2 regions of the Paenibacillus sp. F4 genome follow, and region 2 is predicted to be linked to the other one. Evidence: predicted binding sites of a transcription regulator. Region 2 holds the regulator's gene; the other holds the start of a gene.
What was found. The regulator LexA, encoded in region 2, represses DNA repair genes until DNA is damaged. The targets are predictions, from matches to a motif close to CGAACATATGTTCG.

Region 1 (3,422 bases), on a different contig from region 2:
AACTATTCCATCCGTTCCCGCTCCTCACTATGAATTAACAGGACATGGTTATGAAGAAAAATTCGTGATAATATCTATGTCATAGTAAGTAGATATGAATTAATCGTTTGGAGGGATAATTTTGACTAAAATTCACCAAAAGTTGACAGAATTAATTGGAAATACTCCTTTGTTAGCACTGTTGAACTACAGCCAAATCCAAAATATTGAGGCAAACGTGGTAGCAAAGTTGGAATATTTAAATCCGGCTGGTAGCGTTAAGGACCGCATTGGATATGCTATGATTAAAGACGCTGAGGAGAAAGGCTTAATCAATAAAGACTCCGTTATTATCGAGCCGACAAGTGGCAATACTGGAATCGGACTTGCATTTGCAGCTGCGGCTCTTGGATATAAACTTATAATTACACTTCCTGAAACGTTTAGTATCGAACGTCGCAAGCTTTTGACTGCGTTCGGTGCTGAGCTTGTGTTAACACCGGGATCCGAGGGGATGAAAGGCGCTATCAAGCGTGCTGAGCTCTTGGCTGCCGAAACACCAAACTCTTTCATACCACAGCAGTTTAGCAATCCTGCCAATCCAGAAATTCATCGCAAAACTACAGCTGTGGAAATCTGGCATGATACGGACGGCGGTGTAGATATTTTTATCGCGGGCGTAGGTACAGGTGGAACTATTTCGGGCGTTGGCCAGTTATTAAAGGAACGAAAACCTTCTGTAAAAGTGATAGCCGTCGAACCGTTCGATTCACCAGTGCTGTCTGGCGGTACTCCAGGTTCACATCAACTACAAGGACTCGGTGCTGGTTTCATTCCAAATAACTTTAATGAAGAATATGTGGATGAGGTTTTCAAAGTTAAAAACGAAGATGCGTTTGAAACTGCACGCCTGCTTGCCAAAACAGAAGGGCTGCTTGTTGGTATTTCTTCTGGGGCTGCGGTTTATGCAGCAACACAAATTGCGAAACTTCCAGAAAACAAAGGCAAGATGATCGTGGTCATATTACCTGATACAGGTGAGCGTTATTTGTCCACTCCGCTTTTCTCAGACGAAGAATTATAAAACGCCGAAGGCAGGGATCCCTCTGCCTCTTTTGTAAATTTTCCAGCCACGACAAGCAAGAGTCTATAGAATTGTTTCAATAACCTAAAGATGCCCTTCTTCGCTAGCGAAGAAAAAGTTACCTTGGCCCAGCGCGATGTCGTTGTAGCTCATCAGGCTTTTTCTGTAAAAGTGAGCTTCTCCGTAGTAGTCTTGTACCACTCTGTAAGCCTCTTTTTTTAACTTGATGCGGGTGTAACGCATCATCATCAGGAAGTCTTGATTGCGATATGAGAATCCTGCTTTTTTAATTAATCAGCTAAAACACTAGCGTCAAATGCTCCTAGAAAGACTCCGACTGAATTATCGTAGGTAAGGCGGTTGAAAACATTTCTTGTTTGTTGGATAACGTCAGTAGAATATTTACTCCCCTTAGATTTTTGCTAGATACTTGCTGAAATGATATCCTCCAACTTGATCCAACTAAAATCATCCTCGCCACGAAACAGTTTCACTTCCCTGCGAGCAGTATTTATAGACGTGATTACACCTGTGAGTTCTTCGTCATCGAACGGGCTAAAAACCACTAGTGTTACAGGTTGACGTGTGTTGTAGGACTCTATAAGCGCTTGCTCGATCAACTGGACTTCCTGATCGTCAATTTCCGGCTTGCCTCTCCGCTGACGGTCTTTCATGAGTTTTAAGTATGCTTCCTTGTGTTCTGGTATGATAATCCGGCTGCTTCCCCATAAGCCGTTACCTTCTAATTTTTTCGACATGTATGTAGCCTCCTGATGTATTATGTAGAAATTATATTCCGAACATACGTTCTAGACAAGGCTTTTTGTATACCGAATCCAAAACTTTTGTCCCAGGAAAATATTCCTAGTTCTGATAGACTATACGAAAATACAAAATCAGGGGGATAATATGAAAATTGTAACAGGTATATTGGTGGCTGCCGCGTTTCTAACGCTTGCAGCTTGCTCGCCTAAACAAACTGCCACAACAAATGACACCAAACCAGCTACTACGCCAACGAATACTGCCGCACCAGCAGCACCAGTGGAACAAAAGCAAGAAGATACGGTTACTCCTATAAAAAAGGGCGAGACAGTTACAATACAAGATTTCGCTGATATAACAGTAACGGGAAATAAGATTTCAAAAAAAATCGAACCTTCTAAACCGGGAGACTTCCATATACTATACGAATCCAAAGAAACAGACTCTACCTTCTTTGCTCTAGTCATTAAAGCCAAAAATCTTGGGACAGAAGAAATTAAAGCGGATAAAATAGCGGAAGTAAACCTAAAATTCGATAACAAATATGATTATGATACATTCAGCACTATTGAGGAACGTGGTGGTGAAGACTTTATTTACACCAACACCAGTGTAGACCCACTTAAAACGGGAACACTGTACTATCTTTCAGAGATACCCAGTGAGGTGGCTAAAAGTGATAAGCCATTAAAAGCAGAGATAAAGATTCAGGATAAAGTTTATGAATATACGATCAGATAAAAAACAACCCGGAGCAATCCGGGGTTTTAATATTCCGTAAAGTATCTATTGGCGTCACCCATGGGCATGATGATCTTCTGGTCCCTATCCCAGCCCTCTATAATTACGATATCCCACAGATTGTCATTAGCTTCCCATAAGATATACTTATCACGCTCCAAGGCCAGCAACCCGGCCCGTAGTCCTCTGTACGTCTGTCTGTCTTTATCTCCAGTTCTTTCATTGGGGGCAACCGTCTCCGACCAGCAGAATAGTTGTACAGTATCCGCAGTAGTTTGCGCTCGATGTCTGTACAAAGCTGTCTATTACATATGTATGTTTTGTCTTTTATAGCAAAGGAATCAAGTTCTTGTCCTCAGATTGGAACAAGAGCCTGATTCCTTAAATCCTGACCACCCGTCCAACGGGTGGTTTGCTCTTGGGGTATAACCCACTGTTTCTCCATTATTAGACATTCATCAAATTGGCAATAGGATCATTTCTTGTCCTTTATGGCGATCGGTATAAGTTCTTGTCGTTGACTCGGGACAAGAACTTGTACTGAATAGTATACAACACCTTGACCCTCAATGACTGGATATCCGCTTTCGTCGTCGGTCAGCGAAGTTTGTACATGTTTGCCGTGTTGCTTGGCATGTTCCTCATCGTTTAAATGCAGAACTCCTTCTGAATCCAGAAATGCAAAACGTGGTTGTGTAGTAGACATAATTCGTGATCCTCCTAAATAGGTTTAATTTGTTCCTGAATAAAGTGTAAATTCTTTCTACTCCGTACCTACTACGGATTTACATAGTTCTACTGTCAGCAGAAACCAAAGTATTTGACTGAGTGTCTTTATTCCATGCGACTTTTC
Region 2 (3,422 bases):
GCCTTTGTTAAAGAGCTACAGGCTAAATCAGTTATTTCTTGTCCACCTGTATCTGATTGGATAGCGCAAACTTCTCAAGTCGCTCTGCAATGGCATCCGTGTCATAGCGACCTAATGATTTAGTAAAAATGAAATTACCGCCCTTACCTTTTCTTTCAACGGTTACGTAACCCTTTTCAATCTTGATGGCTTTCATGTCCCCTGCCGTCATTGGACGTTCTCTACCACCTTTCAGCATATAGAGAGTATCCTTTCCCACTTTCAGATAAGGACGACGGATGAAAAAGATAACAGCCAGCATCAAGTAAAGGCCGAATACAAGCCAATCCATCCCTCGCATGCCAGTCTTAGTCAAAAAGTAACTCATAAGCATGTACAATACAGAAAGACCTGCCAGCATAATTGGCACAGTAATGTTACGGCCACGGAAAATATCCATTGCAGAACCTGCGCCGTTAATGGTTTGAATGCCTTGCTTTTTGCGCGATTTATTTAAATGCGCTGTGTTTTTGCGTACTTTTCTTTCAAATGATCGGGCCATCTCTCAATTCCTTCCCAGATATATTACAATAAAACAATTGCCTCAAAGCTGATCTATATAGATACCATGAAAGGTACCTAAAACAAAAGGCAAATTGTAGGCTTGGGCGCTTTAACAACATTAATGCTTCAGCCCGTCATTTCCCTTCGATGTATCATCGTCCACAAATTCAATCGTCTCAAGCTGCTGCCGAAAATTACGGCGAATGTTACCTAAATAAATTTCCCGAAGATTGGCGCGCTCTGTGGCTTCCTCTTCCGTCAAACCCTCGGATTTTGCTTTGCGCGCTAATTCATTAATGCGCTGTACCAAGCTGTCTATATCCAAATTGTGTCCCCTCCATAAAAGCAAAGATATAATACACTTTGACATGTAGAAAAGAGCTTGTCAAGGCTCCCGTATTACGCTCCCTGACAAGCTCTAATAGTCTATAGATCAGAAGTTAGGAAGCTTGAGTACCTGACCTGCCTGCACTCCCCGATCCTCCAAACCGTTAATCCGCACAATTCCTTCTATATATACCCGTGTATCCATTCGTTCCGGTTTATGATTTGCGGCAATCTCCCACAACGTATCCCCGGGTTGTACGGTCAGTTTAGTCACTTCTTCCTTGGAAGCTGAAGGTGCCGCGAAAACCGTAAGTACACCTGCCCCTGCAATCCAAGCAACAATCACTATAATAAGAAGCTTAAGTAAAAGAGTATTGGTAATAATCTGCATAAAACGCGCCCTACCCTCTTTTCGGGTCTCCTGTAAATTTTCTAAATTCATCGGGAAAATACTTTGATAAGTGCTATATTTCATCATTGGCTGTGTCCTCCAAACGTTTGTTCTTATGTTTTCACAATATAACACGAACATTTGTTTTGTTCAATAGAAAAGAGAACAAAAGTTCGCAATTATTTTCAGGGATTATTTAGAACTTATGTTTGTACGAACGGAGGTTCTATGCTATAATTTTCCCAAACGTTACTAAATGGGGTTGATACGGTATGTCTAAGATTTCGAGCCGCCAGCAGGCCATTCTTGAATTTATCCGCAATGAAGTGCGTCTAAAGGGGTACCCCCCTTCTGTACGCGAAATAGGCGAGGCTGTCGGATTAGCCTCCAGTTCTACGGTTCATGGTCATTTGGATCGTTTAGAGAAAAAAGGACTCATTCGCCGCGATCCTACAAAACCACGGGCTATTGAGTTACTCGGTCAAGACGAATCGGATAACAGCAACTTGATTAATTACTCCATTAGTCGTGTCCCCGTCGTCGGCAAAGTAACTGCTGGCCTTCCTATTACGGCGACAGAAAATATTGAAGATTACTTTCCTCTTCCCCAACACTTTGTTGGTGAGGATAAAATATTCATGTTATCTGTTGTAGGCGAAAGCATGATTGAGGCTGGGATTGCTAACGGAGACTATGTAATCGTACGTCAGCAGCAGACCGCTGATAATGGTGATATTGTTGTAGCTATGACAGATGAAGACGAAGCTACAGTTAAAACCTTCTACAAAGAAAAAGATCATATCCGGCTTCAACCTGAAAATCCAGCCTTTGAACCGCTTCGCCTGACACACGTCAGCATTTTGGGCAAGGTTGTAGGACTCTTCCGGGACTTCCACTGATTTCTCGTTCTTTCTTCCCCGTTATTCTATCCACTAATACAAAACCGGCTGCCTAGGGCAAGCCGGTTTTGTATTGCTATTATGTTTATTATGTATCTCACAACTATTTTTTCATTTCAGCAACCTATTCCTATTTTTTCTACTATAAAATCAGCCTCCCCATCTCAAATAATCCCCCACTGATCTTGAGCAACTATACTGTCATGGGCAAAACTAATAGATCTTTCTTTGATTTGGATAAATATGGTATATTAATTACTCATAGCTCTGTAGGAGGAATTAAATGAAAAAAATTATAATTTCAGTGTTTGCTGTGATATTTATCGCCATAAGCTGTGTAGTTCCAACAATGGATCATTTGTATGCAAAAGAGAACTCACACATAACAACCTACGATCGTATTCAGTACATACAAATACTTATCCATTTCAGGTATTTAGAAAAGCAACTTGAAGCTGTAATTTCCGAAAGAAACAATTATCCAGAAGACAGCCAAGAATATAAACAGCTCTCTGAACAACTGAATCATATTCTTGCTCAAGAGGCGTACTACGAGAAAAAAATTAATACTCTTAATAGTAAATAATTTTCAAACTAAACTGCATATTATTTATCTACACTATTAGACTCATGCCGACCTGCCTGTAACCTTCTCCTGCAACGTAAAGTTGAAATGGCGAAGACAGGCTCGCATGAGGTTTTTTTGTTAACCATTAGGAATATAGGTACCAGCTTCTTTTGGCTTTTAATAGATTTATGCTGATACATTACTATCACAATTGACATATGTATATAGCAGACCTAAGCAAAGGAGATATGCAGATGATCAGAAATAGAGTTAAAACGTATAAGCATCGCATCGGGAAAAACAGATATCTGGTCGTTAAAGTCTTTCAAGCCGCAGCTGCTAAAACAGGAAGCGGAAATGCACTAGCAACCAATGCCTTGAATATCAAAATTTCCAAGCGTAAGCATAAACACCACTAAGATTCATCCGTACCTTCATTTCCTTGAAGGGAGGTGATCATATGAGCAGAAGACATTGCAGACGTGATTTGAGAAGAAGAAGATCAAACATCCGTTCGAATCAAAGAGCCGTTGCGCGTGCAAGAGGTAACGCACTGGCTGTTAATCTGTTTAGCGTAAATGATAGACAACGCAGACGTTAATAATCGTTTTCAAGCAAAAGCAGGAAGGATTCTTCCTGCTTTTTTTGTGTTAAACAGCAAACCTAACTACTGCTATGAATCGTTTAAGCAAGC

Region 1: a site for LexA is predicted at 1,861-1,874, ahead of C1T21_RS26580 (YolD-like family protein). Genes of this name have one in related genera too.

Annotation. Positions count from the first base shown of each region.
Region 1 covers NZ_POVS01000035.1:15,265-18,686, reverse strand. Annotated here, with positions in the region: gene cysK (cysteine synthase A) at 122-1,063, shown strand; gene C1T21_RS26580 (YolD-like family protein) at 1,486-1,821, opposite strand; gene C1T21_RS26575 (YgdI/YgdR family lipoprotein) at 1,973-2,569, shown strand; gene C1T21_RS27125 (hypothetical protein) at 2,596-2,865, opposite strand; gene C1T21_RS26570 (hypothetical protein) at 3,045-3,275, opposite strand.
Region 2 covers NZ_POVS01000015.1:73,814-77,235, reverse strand. Annotated here, with positions in the region: gene C1T21_RS17325 (hypothetical protein) at 32-541, opposite strand; gene C1T21_RS17320 (DUF896 domain-containing protein) at 662-868, opposite strand; gene C1T21_RS17315 (LysM peptidoglycan-binding domain-containing protein) at 977-1,345, opposite strand; gene lexA (transcriptional repressor LexA) at 1,534-2,160, shown strand; gene C1T21_RS17305 (hypothetical protein) at 2,444-2,746, shown strand; gene C1T21_RS27400 (hypothetical protein) at 2,983-3,147, shown strand; gene C1T21_RS27395 (hypothetical protein) at 3,189-3,329, shown strand.